2 regions of the Sinobaca sp. TMA16-18 genome follow, and region 1 is predicted to be linked to the other one. Evidence: predicted binding sites of a transcription regulator. Region 1 holds the regulator's gene; the other holds the start of a gene.

Region 1 (7,164 bases):
GTTGTGGAAAAAGAAGTGACCGAAGAAATGCTGGCCTCCCCTTCTGCCCTTATCGTAGAAGTACCGAGTGAAAACTATCATGAAGCCGATATATGGGGGATTTCCATCGTCAACGAGTCCGGCGCCTACTATATTTCAACAGAAGCGGCTCTTGCTTCGGACGCATTTAAAACCTGGGCGGCAGACCCGGCGCAGGAAAAGTATATGGTGGATACGAAACGTGCCGTTGTTGCACTGGGGTGGAAAGGCATTGAACTCGCGGGTGTCACCCACGATATTTTGATAGCCTCTTATTTGATTGACCCTTCTGCCGGCTCGCATCAAGTGGCGGATATTGCCGAGCGGAACGCGCAGAAGAAAATAGACAGCGACGACGCGGTATTTGGAAAAGGAGCAAAGCGCGGCCGGCCGGAAGAGGATAAGCTCTCGGAGCACTTGGTCCGCAAAGGTCTGGCTGTATTTGAACTTAAGAAAGTTCTTGAGAAGAAATTAAAAGAAAACGAGCAGTTTGAGCTGTTTAAAGACCTGGAACTGCCGTTGTCGCTTATTCTCGGAACAATGGAGAAAACAGGCATCACCGTTGATACAGATCAGCTGAAAGCGATGGGCGAAGAGCTGACGGGGCGCCTGCAGACGCTTGAAAAAGAAATCCACGAGCTGGCGGGAACCGACTTTAATATTAATTCCCCGAAACAGCTGGGGCCGATTTTGTTTGAAAAACTGGGACTGCCCCCGTTGAAAAAAACAAAAACGGGCTATTCCACTTCGGCTGACGTGCTGGAGAAGCTGGCTGATCAGCATGAAATCATACCTAAGCTGCTTTTGTACAGACAGGTGTCGAAGCTTCAGTCCACATATGTGGAAGGTCTTTTAAAAGTAGTTCATGAGGATACCCACAAGATACACACGATGTTTAATCAGGCATTAACCCAGACCGGCAGGCTCAGTTCCACCGAGCCCAACCTGCAGAACATTCCTATCCGCCTGGAGGAAGGCCGGAAGATCCGCAAAGCCTTCACGTCTTCTGATAAAGGCTGGAGTATTCTGGCGGCGGATTATTCCCAGATCGAACTTCGTGTTCTTGCCCACATTGCAGGCGATGAAGGGCTGCTGGAGGCGTTTCGCAACGAAATGGATGTTCATACGAAAACCGCGATGGACGTATTTCATGTAAAAGAAGAAGACGTGACGGGGAACATGCGAAGAAGCGCCAAAGCGGTAAACTTCGGCATTGTTTATGGGATATCCGATTATGGTCTTTCCCAGAGTCTTTCCATTCCAAGGAAAGAAGCCCAGGAATTTATTGACCGGTATTTGGCCAGTTATCCCAAAGTCCGTGATTATATGGACTCCATTAAGGAACAGGCCCGCGAATATGGGTATGTGACAACGCTTTTAAATAGGAGACGGTATCTTCCAGAGATTACGAGCAGCAATTTTAACAGAAGAAGTTTTGCAGAGCGGACCGCGATGAATACACCTATCCAGGGAACGGCTGCAGATATTATCAAAAAAGCGATGGTGGATGTAACAAAAGCTCTTAAAGACAAAAAGCTGGAGAGCAGAATGCTGCTTCAGGTACACGATGAATTGATCTTTGAAGTACCAGAACATGAGTTAAAGGAAATGGAAGTGCTCGTGCCGGACGTAATGGCACGGACAATGGAGCTGGACGTTCCTTTAAAAGCAGATGTGTCCTACGGTGACACCTGGTATGATGCAAAGTAAGGAGAGCATAAGAAATGCCTGAACTTCCGGAAGTAGAAACAGTAAAAGAAACATTAAATCACCTGGTAGCGGGGAAAACATTAGAAAAAATAGAAGTCGGCTGGCCGAAAATGATTAAACGGCCGGACGATGCCGAAGCATTCGTGACGATGCTTTCCGGACAGAAAATTCACCGGGTTGCAAGAAGAGGCAAATTTTTATCTTTTATTCTTGATGATTATGTGATGGTCTCCCACCTTAGAATGGAAGGGCGCTATGAAATGGCGGCCGGCAATGAGCCGGATAAACATACCCATGTACGCTTTCATTTTACGGACGGCTCGGAGCTTCGCTACCGGGATGTCCGTAAATTTGGGACGATGCACATTTTTAATCCCGGCGAAGAGCAGACAAGCCTGCCATTATCCCAGCTGGGCCCGGAACCGGTAAACGATTTATCGTTTACATCGGCTTATCTGAAGGAGATATTCGCAAAAACAAGCCGTACGATAAAAACAGTCCTGCTGGATCAGCGGGCCATTGCGGGACTTGGCAATATTTACGTGGATGAATCATTGTTCCGTTCAGGAATTATGCCGAATAAAAAAGCCAGGCTGTTGAACAACAAACAAATCCAAAGCCTTCATACAGAAATAACGAGTACTATTGCAGAAGCGATTGCAAGTGGAGGAAGCTCTGTTCGTTCCTACGTGAACGGCCAGGGAGAAATGGGAATGTTTCAAAACCAGCTTTACGTGTATGCACGAAGGGATGAGCCTTGTAAAAAATGCGGCACGCCTATCGAAAAGATGATAGAAGCAGGAAGAGGTACTCATTACTGTCCATCCTGCCAGGGATAAAGTAAAGGAGCGATACGGTGATTATCGGGCTTACAGGGGGCATTGCTACTGGAAAGAGCAAGGTAGCCGATTTTTTAATGAAGCATGGGCTGCCCGTAGTAGATGCAGATAAAGTAGCAAGGGAAGTAGTGGAACCGGGAGAGAAAGCGTACAGTCAAATCATTGATCATTTTGGAACGGAAATGCTCGAAAAAGATGGCTCCATCAATCGTAAAGAACTGGGTCGTGTGATTTTTTCGGACAGAGAAAAGCGCGAAATACTCAATCAGATTGTTCATCCGGCGGTACGTCAGAGAATGATAGAAAAGAAAGAACTGCTGCAAGAGCAGGGAAATGAACTGGTTGTGTTTGATATTCCCCTGTTGATTGAAAGCAAACTGCAGCACATGGTGGATCTGGTTGTCCTCGTATATGCGGAGCCGGCTGTACAAATGGAGCGGTTAATGGAACGTGATAATCAGGGAACAGAAGATGCCAGAAACCGGATAGCGTCCCAGATGCCTATTGATGAAAAAAAACAGCATGCGGATGAAGTGATTGATAACAGCGGATCGGAAGAAGAAACCGAGCAGCAGATACTCGAGCTCAGCCGCAAATACAGCTGGAATTTATAAGAAAAAGCGGGAATGACATGAAAATATGTTATTCCTGCTTTTTTTCGAATATGAGGTTCAATTTATTCGTTATTATGTTATACTAATCACATAAAACACCGATTAGTATATCACAATTAATGAGGAGGCCTTTCTGCATGAAAGCAAAAGTAGCGATTAACGGTTTTGGCCGCATAGGCCGCATGGTATTCCGCAAGGCGATGTTGGATGAAGAACTAGAGGTAGTAGCGGTGAATGCAAGCTACCCTGCGGAAACGCTGGCTCACCTTATTAAGTATGACACAATACACGGTAAATTCGAAAAAGACGTGAAAGCAGAAGAAGGCAAATTAATTATCGATGGACAGACCGTAACGCTTCTTCAAGACAGAGATCCGGCTAATCTGCCGTGGAAGCAAATGGAAATAGATGTAGTGATTGAAGCAACGGGTAAATTCAAAACCAGAGACACGGCAGGCCTTCATTTAAAAGCAGGGGCCAAGAAAGTCGTTATTACTGCTCCGGCTAAAGAGGAAGACGCGACTATTGTTATGGGAGTAAATGAAGCAGATTACAATCCGGCGGAGCACCACATTATTTCGAACGCTTCCTGCACGACGAACTGTCTTGCTCCGGTAGTAAAAGTGCTCGATCGCACGGTCGGAATTGAAAGCGGATTAATAACGACGATCCACTCTTATACGAACGACCAGAAAAATATAGACAACCCCCACAAAGATTTAAGACGTGCCAGAGCCTGCGGGCAGTCTATCATTCCTACTACGACAGGAGCCGCCAGGGCTATTTCAAAGGTGCTTCCTGAGCTGGAAGGCAAAATGAACGGAATGGCTCTGCGGGTGCCGACGCCAAACGTCTCGCTGATCGATATTGTAATCGATACAAAAAAAGAGGTGACCGTAGAAGAAGTAAATGAAGTGCTTCGTTCTGCTTCTGAAAACGACATGAAAGGCATTATCAGCTTCAACTATGACCCGCTTGTTTCCATTGACTACAATGGAGATGAAAATTCTGCGATCATTGACGGCCTTTCTACAATGGTTATTAATAACAGGCAGATTAAAGTTCTTGCCTGGTACGATAACGAATGGGGCTACTCATGCCGCGTTGTTGATCTTGTGCGCTATGTGGGAAAGTCGGTTCAGAAAAGCTCGATGATAAGCGCTTAATGTAAGAAGAGAAAACAGGAGCAGCAAGAGCTGTCCTGTTTTTTTACTGTGGAAAAAGGGTAATGGAATATAGGCCTCACCATTGCAAATCTATTCTAAAAAACGTATACTAACTTTTGTGAATATGTCTCAGGCATGCTTCATTTATATGTAGCAGTAAGGGTTAGGACCTCATTTGGACTAACTTTCCCCCAAGGCTGGACGTTAGTATAATGAAAAGAATCCGTGGCATATGATATTTATAGTAAAGGGGGAGTCCACCCATGGATACAATGGGAAGACACGTTATAGCTGAACTATGGGGCTGTAACATTGATAAATTAAACGATAGAGAAGCAATGGAAAATGTGTTTGTGAATGCAGCATTAGAAGCCGGAGCGGAAGTAAGAGAAGTAGCGTTTCATAAGTTTGCCCCTCAGGGAGTAAGCGGCGTAGTGATTATTTCAGAATCCCATTTGACCATTCACAGTTTTCCGGAGCATGGATACGCGAGCATTGACGTTTACACCTGCGGGGACACGATAGACCCTAACGTAGCGTCTGATTATATAGCAAAAGCTTTAGAAGCCACGGAAAAAGAAACATTGGAGCTTCCGAGAGGAATGGGTCCGGTGCAGGCAGAGAAATCAGAAGCAAAAGTACTATAAAAAGTATAGATGAACCCCGTCTGAAGGCAGTGTCTCAGGTGGGGTTTTTCGTTACTGTCCAGGATTTTAGAAAAGTGATATGATAAGAACAACGAATAAAAGCATGCGAGGCTAAGCAGATGCGGAGATGATAGAATGAAATGTCCTGCCTGTCATTCTAATAATACAAGAGTGCTGGATTCAAGGCCAAGCAATGAAGGAAAATCAATTAGAAGGCGCCGTGAGTGCGACGCCTGCCAATATAGGTTTACGACTTTTGAGACGGTGGAGGAAATGCCTCTCGTTGTCGTAAAAAAGGGTGGAGCACGGGAAGAGTTCAGCCGGGAAAAAATCCTGCGCGGGCTTATTCGGGCATGCGAAAAGCGCCCGGTTGCCCTTGAAACGCTGGAAGCTATTGTAAATGATGTAGAACAGCAGCTTCGAAGTGATGGAAAGTCAGAAATCAAGAGCGAAGATGTCGGCGAACTTGTAATGGAGAGACTGGCCGGAGTCGACGATGTAGCCTATGTGAGGTTTGCCTCCGTTTACCGCCAGTTTAAGGATATTACCGTATTTATTAACGAGTTAAAGGAATTGATTAGTAAAGACGAAAAAAAATAAATGGTTTCAGCAGCCGGGTGCTTTATGCCTGGTCCGTTGGATTTGTAAAGAATTAGGGGGCGTTCTGTAATGGCTTTGTATTGGAAAGAGCTGTTACCGGCAGATAGTTTTACTATTCGGATTAAGCAGGAAAACAAAGAACATTCCAGTAAAGTAATAACTTCGCTGTATCAGCCTTTAATAGGCATTTACGCCGCATCGCTGTACCAGGTTTTAACAAATAGACTGGAAAAAGATAAATACAGCTGTGAAGAAACGTCACATCGGGATTTAATGGCGCAGATGCAGCTTCCGCTTCATCATATTGTGGAAGCAAGAAAAAAATTGGAAGGCATCGGCCTGCTGAAAGTATTGAAAAAAGAAAAAGCGGATACCCCGTGCTTTATCTATGAAATTCAGCCGCCGTTAAGCCCGGAGGAGTTTTTTAGAGATGACGTACTCAGTGTGTTTTTATTCAATCGGCTGGGAAGGGAAAAATACAGGCAGATCAGGGAACGGTTTATACTTCCTGCATTAGAGCCTGCTGCGTATACCGACGTCACCTCTTCGTTTGACCAGGTGTTTACGTCGCTTCATCAATCCGAAATGAAAATGACAGAAGAGATATTCAGCGAAAACAGTGCGATGGATCTGTTGTCGGCTGAAGGCGGTCCGGGAATTGAAATAAAAGCTCAGTCGTTTGATATTGACCTTTTGTATGCGGACCTGCCCGCTTTTATTAATAAAGAAAAAATCAAATCCAGTGATAACATACATGCGATAAAGCGTCTTGCCTTTTTATACCGGATGGAGCCCCTGGATATGAGCAAAGAAATTCAGCGCTCTCTAGACCAGAATGAAGAGCTGGATCTGTCTGTTCTTCGGAAAAAAGTGCAGGAATGGTACCGCTACGAATATGGATCGGAGCCGCCTGCTTTAGGATATCGGACGCAGCCGGAAGAACACCGGGAGATGAAAGACCAGGTGCCGGTGACAGGGAAAGAAAAAATGATTAAGTATTTTGAAGAAATTTCGCCTATGGCTCTTCTCGAAAGTGTTTCTGAGGGAGCGAAAGTGCCGGCAGGAGATGTAAAGATCGCGGAATCGCTTCTATTTGAATACAAGCTGCAGCCTGGGGTAGCAAACGTACTTATTGATTATGTACTGCGCATTAATAACATGAAGCTGAATTCAGCGTTTGTGCAGAAAATAGCAGGGCAGTGGACACGTGCAAAGGTGACTACAGTAAAAGAAGCAATGGAACTTGCCAGCAAAGAAAACAAAGCACAGAAGGAACGCAAAGACCAGGCTCCTAAAGAATATGGATCCAGATTCGGGCGGTCCTCTGCGCCGAAGCCTGGTACCGTTCCGAAATGGCTGGAAGAACAAAAAGCAGGTCAGGTGAGCAAAGTGGAACAGACACCGGAAGAAGTATCGAAGTGGGAAGAAGAGAAACAGCTGTTTAAAGAGCGGTTAAAAAAATGGAAAGAGAAATCGGAAAGCTGAGGTGACACTCAATGGATCCCATTAAATCATCCCTCGATAAGTGGATGAATCAAAAAGAATGGCGGAACAGGTACAATACGCTCCG
Region 2 (7,164 bases), on a different contig from region 1:
TCTACAGCTTTCATAAAGTCATCAGTAATACAGACGGAAATGTTTGCCCCGGTTAAAAACTCCGGAGAATTAACGGTATATGCGCCTCCGGTATTAAGCTTATCTTCGGCTTCCTGAAGAATCTTGTTGTTGAATCCACCTTGTCCCGGAATCGACTGATAGTTAAGAATGCCTTGATACATAGCTTCTTCCGTTGGAGATAATGGAGTGAATTTAAGTTTTTCCTGAATAAGCTTTTTAATCTGTTCATCTTCTGTATTTTCGAGCAGAAAGCGCAGAATACGCGGGTTCTGCATTTTGGATACGATGAATTCTAGAATATCGGGATGCCAATCTGCAAGCATAATCATCTGGGCGCCTCTTCTTGAACCGCCCTGCTCTACTAAATGCGTAAGCTTTGCAATATCATCAAGCCAGGAAACCGAACCGGAAGATTTACCGTTAACCCCTTTTGCAAGAGTGTTTCTCGGTCTTAAGGTCGAACCGTTCGTTCCAACACCGCCGCCGCGGCTCATAATTTCCATTACCTGTTTGCGGTGTTCGGAAATTCCTTCTCTGGAATCTGCAATATAAGGCATAACATAACAGTTAAAGTAGGTTACATCTGTTTCTGCACCGGCTCCGTATAACACCCGTCCTGCAGGGATGAAGTTCATATTCACCAGTTCTTCGTAGAATTCCTGAAAGGACTGACGGCGTCTTTCTTCTGTCTTTTCCACACTCGCAAGTCCTGTAGCATTACGCTTGGCGATCTGCTCATAATATATTTCCAAAGGCTTTTCAATGACATCAAGAGAACGGATAACCGTTCCTTTCTCAGCTTCCTGTTCATTAAGAAGCGGGAGGAATTCATTATCTACTCTTACTTCCGCTGTATTATTTCCACGGTCAAGTGCAATGACAAACCCGAATCCTCTAGCAGGGAACTTTGGATCTTCCTTAACAGTTAAAATAACAAAATCATTTTCTTTCAGCGTTTTCTTTTCCGTGTCCTTAAATGTATAACGGTCGAGCATGACCAGACGGGAAACACCTGATTTTGTCATCTTCATGTCTTCTGTTACGGGATGCACCTGCGGGAACAGGGATATATCTTCATTTAGCTGGACTGTGTTTACTTTAGGCATTTGTTTTGTTGCTGTACTCATGTAAATTCCTCCTGTTTCACTTCTCGATTTTTCGGCATCGAACCGACGGACCCGGCTGTTTTTTCTGTTTAATAAAAGAAAACCACCAGACAAATCAAGTATGCGGCTGATTTAAAGCTCTTTCTGAATGATACCATACGATCTTCCTTTAAATCAATATATAGTATTTATAATTTATATATTGACACTATATATAGTTTTTAAACCTCTTTTTATAAATTTGTCAATTTCATAAAAGGGCAAAATAAGAAGCAATCGGCTCCTAAACTCCCGCAATCTGTTAAAAAACCCGATATTTCATCAATTTCATTTCTTGCGTAAAAGAAGAAAATTTGTATGTAGGTTTTTATTGTTTTTCATGGTATCTTAGAAAAAAAGCCGGAGGTAATATAATGGACTATGTATGGAAAAAAGGCAATCTAATAGAACGCAGTAACGCTGATGTTTCGTTTGAAGACCGCGGATATTATTTTGGTGACGGTGTATATGAAGTAGTCCGCCTTTATAACGGCGTCTGCTTTCAGCTCGAAGAACATTACACACGATTTGTACGCAGCACCGAAGAAATTGATATTCCTATTCCGTTCAGCCTTGATCAATTTAAAGAAATTATTGATTCACTATCAGAGGAAAATGATATTTCCGATGGCTATGTTTATATTCAGATTACGAGGGGCGAGCAGGAACGTAATCATTTATATGAACGCGGGCTCGAACCGGTCGTAACTGCTTTTGCAAAAGAAGCTCCGATTCCACTCGAAAAGCAGAAAAATGGTATTTCGCTTTACGCGTTGGAAGACATCCGCTGGCTCCGCTGCGATATAAAAACCATTAACCTGCTGGGAAATGTGATGGCTAAACGAAAAGCGGAGGACAATGCATGTGATGAAGCTCTTCAGCATCGGGGAACGACTGTAACAGAAGGGTCTTCAACCAATATTTTTATTGTTAAGGACGGCGCGGTGCATACACATCCTGCCAACCAACTTATATTAAACGGTATTACCCGGCTTTTTATTAAGCAGCTCGCTGAACAACAAGGCATTTCTTTTGTTGAAAAAACATTCTCTGTAGAAGAAGCTTCCCGGGCTGATGAAATGTTTATTTCAAGTACTACAATGGAAATTACGCCGGTTGTCCGGATTGAAGGCTCTTTTCAGGCAGACTATTCCATCGGCCCGGTTACTAAACAGCTGCAGGACGCGTTCTCCGCAGCTGTCCGCCCCCCTAAAGAATCTTCTCATCTAAAATAAACGAACAAAAAGACCCGCTGAATTGCGGGTCTTTTAATTATTTACATCTTTTTTACCGGCGGTAATTCCAGTCATCTGACTCGTACCGCTCCTGCGCCAGAGCCTGAACTTCTTTTTCCTGCTCTTCTGTCAGTTTATAGTCCACCCAGTTTACGTTTAATCCATCAGCAAAACCTTTGTGAAACGCCTGGACCACATCTTCGTGCGACACAGGTACTGTTTTTATTTCGTTGATCGCTACCGCCTTCCTGCGGAAAGCACGCTGCATTCGTTCCCGGACCCGGTCATTTGAATACGTAAAGACATCAAACAACATGTCTTCATCCAGATCAATAATAATCGAACCGTGCTGAAGTATAACACCCTTTTGTCTCGTCTGGGCGCTGCCTGCAATTTTGCGTCCTTCCACTACCAGCTCATACCAGCTTGGAGCATCAAAGCAAACCGCCGACTGGGGGTTTTTTAGTCCCTGCTCTTCTTCTTTGCTTTTCGGCACAGAAAAATAAGCATCCAGCCCCAGGTTTAAAAATCCCTGAAGAAGCCCTTCGGAAATAACCCGATAGGCTTCTGTCACCGTAGCAGGCATCAGCGGATGTTCTTCCGAGACAATCACGCTGTACGTTAATTCCTTATCATGCAGGACGGCCCTTCCCCCTGTCGGCCTTCGGACGAAACCGAGTTGGTGCTTATCTACCGCGTCTAAATCGATATCTTTATGTACCTTCTGAAAATATCCGATTGACAAAGTAGACGGATTCCAGCCGTAGAACCGGACGACAGGAGGAATTTTTCCCTCGCTGTGCCAGCGGAGGAGCATTTCATCCATTGCCATATTGTAAGCAGGGGATTGTTTCCCTGAGTCTATGAAATACCACTTTTCTTTTTCCATTTCTGCACACCTTTCTTTTTTCATCTTTAGTGTACCAAAGCTTTTTCTATTTCTAAAGAAGTTACGATTTTTCTTGATTATTTGCTTTCTATAATAGATTTCTTTTGCTTCTTGAGGCAAAGATTATTATAATATTCCTTGTGAGCTTTTTTTAAAGGAGAGGAACAATTATGGCTTGGATCCTATGGGGTATTATTATCATCATGTTATCATTTCTGTTATACAGAAGGCTTGTAAAGCCTAAGTTTCTTACGGAACTGACAGAAGAAGAATTTAAGCAGGGCTACAGAAAGGCTCAGCTGATTGACGTTAGAGAACCCCGTGAATATAACGGCGGCCATATACTAGGCGCCAGAAACATTCCGCTGTCCCAGTTAAAACAGCGCATTACTGAAATCCGGAAGGACCAGGCGGTTTATTTATACTGTCAGTCCGGGTCCCGAAGCAAGCAGGCAGCCCGTGTGATCCAAAAGAAAATCGGTAATGAGGACATCTATCAATTAAAAACAGGCTTTAAAAAATGGACTGGCAAAATTAGAAAGTAAAAAGCTGTCTCCCCTCGGAGACAGCTTTTTTTATGACTGGTAGGCTTCTTCTTTTTTAGGAAATTCATGACGGAGAACCGGTTTTCTGGCAGCCAGCGTTTCATCCAGTCTTTTAATAACTGTCGTATGGGGCGCCTCCTGGACCGTTTCCGGGTTCTCTTCTGCCTCTTTGGCGATCGTAATCATGGCGTCTGCAAATTCATCAAGCGTTTCTTTTGCCTCGGTTTCTGTCGGTTCAAACATCATACACTCTTCTACATTGGTAGGAAAATAAATGGTAGGGGGATGATAGCCGAAATCCAGCAGCCGTTTGGCAATATCAAGCGTTCTGACCCCAAGCTGTTTCTGTCTTTTACCGGAAAGAACAAATTCATGCTTGCAGTGTCTGTTGTATGGGAGATCATAATACGGTTCGAGAAGTCTCATCAGATAGTTTGCATTCAGTACCGCGTATTCAGATACTTTACGAAGGCCCTCAGCCCCCATCGTACGGATATACGTATGCGCTCTTACATTAATGCCGAAATTTCCGTAAAAGGGTTTCACGCGTCCAATAGAGTCCGGACGTTCATAGTCCCATTTGTACGCTCCGTTTTCTTCTACAAGCAGCGGCTTGGGCAGATAGGCGATTAAATCCTTTTTCACGCCTACAGGACCGCTTCCCGGCCCGCCTCCCCCGTGTGGGCCTGTGAATGTTTTATGCAGGTTCAGGTGAACGACATCAAATCCCATATCACCCGGCCGCGCTATTCCTAAAATAGCGTTGGAGTTTGCTCCATCATAATACAGCTTGCCCCCGGCCTGGTGAATAATAGCTGCCATTTCCTGAATGTCTTCTTCAAATAGACCGAGCGTATTCGGATTTGTCAGCATTAAGGCTGCCGTATCTTCTCCGACTACCTCTTTTAAATGAGCAAGGTCCACAAGGCCGCGTTCGTCGGTTTTCACCGTCACTGAATCAAATCCGGCTACCGTAGCCGATGCTGGATTTGTTCCATGTGCAGAATCCGGGACGATGACCTTTGTTCGTTTATGATCCTCATTTGCTTCGTGGAACGCTCTAATCATCATAAGACCGGTCCATTCACCCTGTGCTCCCGCAGCAGGCTGCAGCGTTACTTCGTCCATGCCGGCTATCTCTTTAAGCTCTTCCTGCAGTTCAAACATCAGCTGCATGGCACCCTGAACCTGATAATCCGGCTGATAGGGATGAAGATGGGCAAAGCCTTTTAACCTGGCGGAATCTTCGTTCATTTTGGGGTTATATTTCATCGTACAGGACCCAAGTGGATAAAAACCGGAATCCACCCCGTGATTTCTAGTGGACAAAGCCGTATAGTGCCTCATAATCTGAAGCTCTGATACTTCGGGCAGTTCCGGACTGTCTGTACGCTGCATTTCTTCAGGCAGAATTGTATCAATATCCACATCCGGCACTTCCAGCTCCGGAAGCGAATAGCCGGTACGTCCAGCTTTACTGTATTCAAAAATCAGCTTTTGTTCTGTATTCATGCCAGCACCTCTTTCAATTCTTCCACAAAGAAATCAATCTCTGCTTTGCTGCGTTTATCCGTTACACAAAGAAGCATCTGCCCTTTTTTACCTGCCTTCGTCTGCTCCAGGTCATATCCGCCGATAATGCCGCGTTCGAATAATCCACGATTTATTTTGTCCACGGCATCCGGGAGCTGGATAACAAACTCATTAAACACAGGCTGCTCTGCTGCTATGTCTATCCCTGCCTGTTGAAGCTGTTGTTTCATATAGTGTGTTTTTTTAACGTTTTGTACAGCCATCTCTTTTACACCCTGTCTGCCCAGAGCCGTCATGGCAACAGAGGCCGCCAGCGCATTAAGTGCCTGATTGGAACAGATGTTGGATGTCGCTTTTTCTCTGCGGATATGCTGCTCTCTCGTCTGAAGGGTCAGTACAAATCCGCGGATCCCGTCTTCATCTTCCGTCTGGCCAACAAGCCGGCCCGGTACTTTACGCATTAATTTTTTTGTCGTCGTGAAATATCCGCAGTGCGGTCCCCCAAACTGGGTGGGAATGCCAAACGGCTGGGCATCGCCGGTAACGATATCGGCACCAAATGAGCCTGGTGATTTCAATACGCCCAGCGCCAGAGGATTACTGGATACGATAAATAAAGATTTATGCTGATGGATGAGCTGTTCGGCGGTCTGTAAGTCTTCCACCGAGCCGTAGAAATTAGGGTACTGCAAAATAACACCAGCTGTGTGTTCATCGATTTGTTTTTCCAGTGCTTCCATATTCGTTTTTCCATCCGTAAGCGGAATTGTTTCCACAATAATTCCGGGACCGGAAGCATAAGTTTCTATTACATGCAGCGATTCCGGGTGCACCCCTTCTGATACTAAAATTTTCCGCGATGGGCTTTTGTGCTGGCTTCCTGCCACCAGCGCCGCTTCTGCCAGTGCGGTATGGCCATCGTACATAGAGGAATTGGCAATATCCATGCCGGTTAGTTCGCATATCATTGTTTGAAACTCAAAAATTGCCTGCAGCTCTCCCTGGGAAATTTCCGGCTGGTAAGGCGTATATGCCGTGTAAAACTCTGAACGTCTGATGACGTGATCCACAATGGAAGGAATGTAATGATCATAGACCCCTGCTCCTAAAAAAGAAGGGTATGACTGAAGGTCAGCGTTTTTATCACTCAACTGCTGTAGTTCTTTCATTAATGCTGTTTCATTTAAAGGCTCGCGGAGTTTCATTTCTCCTTTGTAACGTATCTTTTCCGGAATATCGGCAAAAAGTTCTTCTGTAGTGGACACCCCTATGGTTTTAAGCATTTCCTGCTTATCGGTTTCTGTCATGGGCAAATAGCGAAAATCCATTCCTATTCCTCCTCTTTCTTATCCTTTTTTATAAAATGGGACCGGTACGACTTTTGCTTTTTTATTCTTGCCTCTAACATCCACAACGACTTCACTGCCTATCTCTGCAGCTTCCGTTTCTATTAAAACGAGACCAACATTTTTCCCAAGGGTAGGCGACTGCGTCCCGGAGGTCACAAATCCCACTTCTTGATGATCAGGGGAAAATACAGTGTAGCCGGTACGAGGTATGCCTTTATCAATCATTTCAATACCGGCAAGCTTTCGCGGAATTCCGGCATCTTTTTGCTTTTGAAGCGCTTCTTTTCCAATGAACTCCCGGGAATCCTTCAGCTTTACAGCAAAACCCATCCCTGCCTCCAGAGGAGAAATGGTATCAGAAAGTTCCTGGCCGTACAGCGGAAGCTTCGCTTCAAAACGAAGCGTGTCTCTGGCACCGAGCCCGGCCGGCAAAAGACCGTTCGAGCT

The links. Region 1 encodes NrdR, which represses ribonucleotide reductase genes. Its sites were predicted from a motif close to AACACNATATATNGTGTT; they were not measured.
Region 2: the regulator NrdR is predicted to act here: its motif matches at 1,332-1,349, upstream of AC5W14_RS07455 (vitamin B12-dependent ribonucleotide reductase).

The regions. Positions count from the first base shown of each region.
Region 1 covers NZ_JCAKFM010000001.1:565,635-572,798, reverse strand. Annotated here, with positions in the region: gene polA (DNA polymerase I) at 1-1,728, shown strand, start outside; gene mutM (DNA-formamidopyrimidine glycosylase) at 1,743-2,567, shown strand; gene coaE (dephospho-CoA kinase) at 2,585-3,181, shown strand; gene AC5W14_RS02935 (glyceraldehyde-3-phosphate dehydrogenase) at 3,319-4,347, shown strand; gene speD (adenosylmethionine decarboxylase) at 4,611-4,994, shown strand; gene nrdR (transcriptional regulator NrdR) at 5,130-5,594, shown strand; gene AC5W14_RS02920 (replication initiation and membrane attachment family protein) at 5,664-7,079, shown strand; gene dnaI (primosomal protein DnaI) at 7,091-7,164, shown strand, end outside.
Region 2 covers NZ_JCAKFM010000003.1:242,661-249,824, forward strand. Annotated here, with positions in the region: gene AC5W14_RS07455 (vitamin B12-dependent ribonucleotide reductase) at 1-1,148, opposite strand, end outside; gene dat (D-amino-acid transaminase) at 1,541-2,401, shown strand; gene AC5W14_RS07465 (lipoate--protein ligase family protein) at 2,454-3,290, opposite strand; gene AC5W14_RS07470 (rhodanese-like domain-containing protein) at 3,461-3,835, shown strand; gene gcvPB (aminomethyl-transferring glycine dehydrogenase subunit GcvPB) at 3,866-5,347, opposite strand; gene gcvPA (aminomethyl-transferring glycine dehydrogenase subunit GcvPA) at 5,344-6,696, opposite strand; gene gcvT (glycine cleavage system aminomethyltransferase GcvT) at 6,715-7,164, opposite strand, start outside.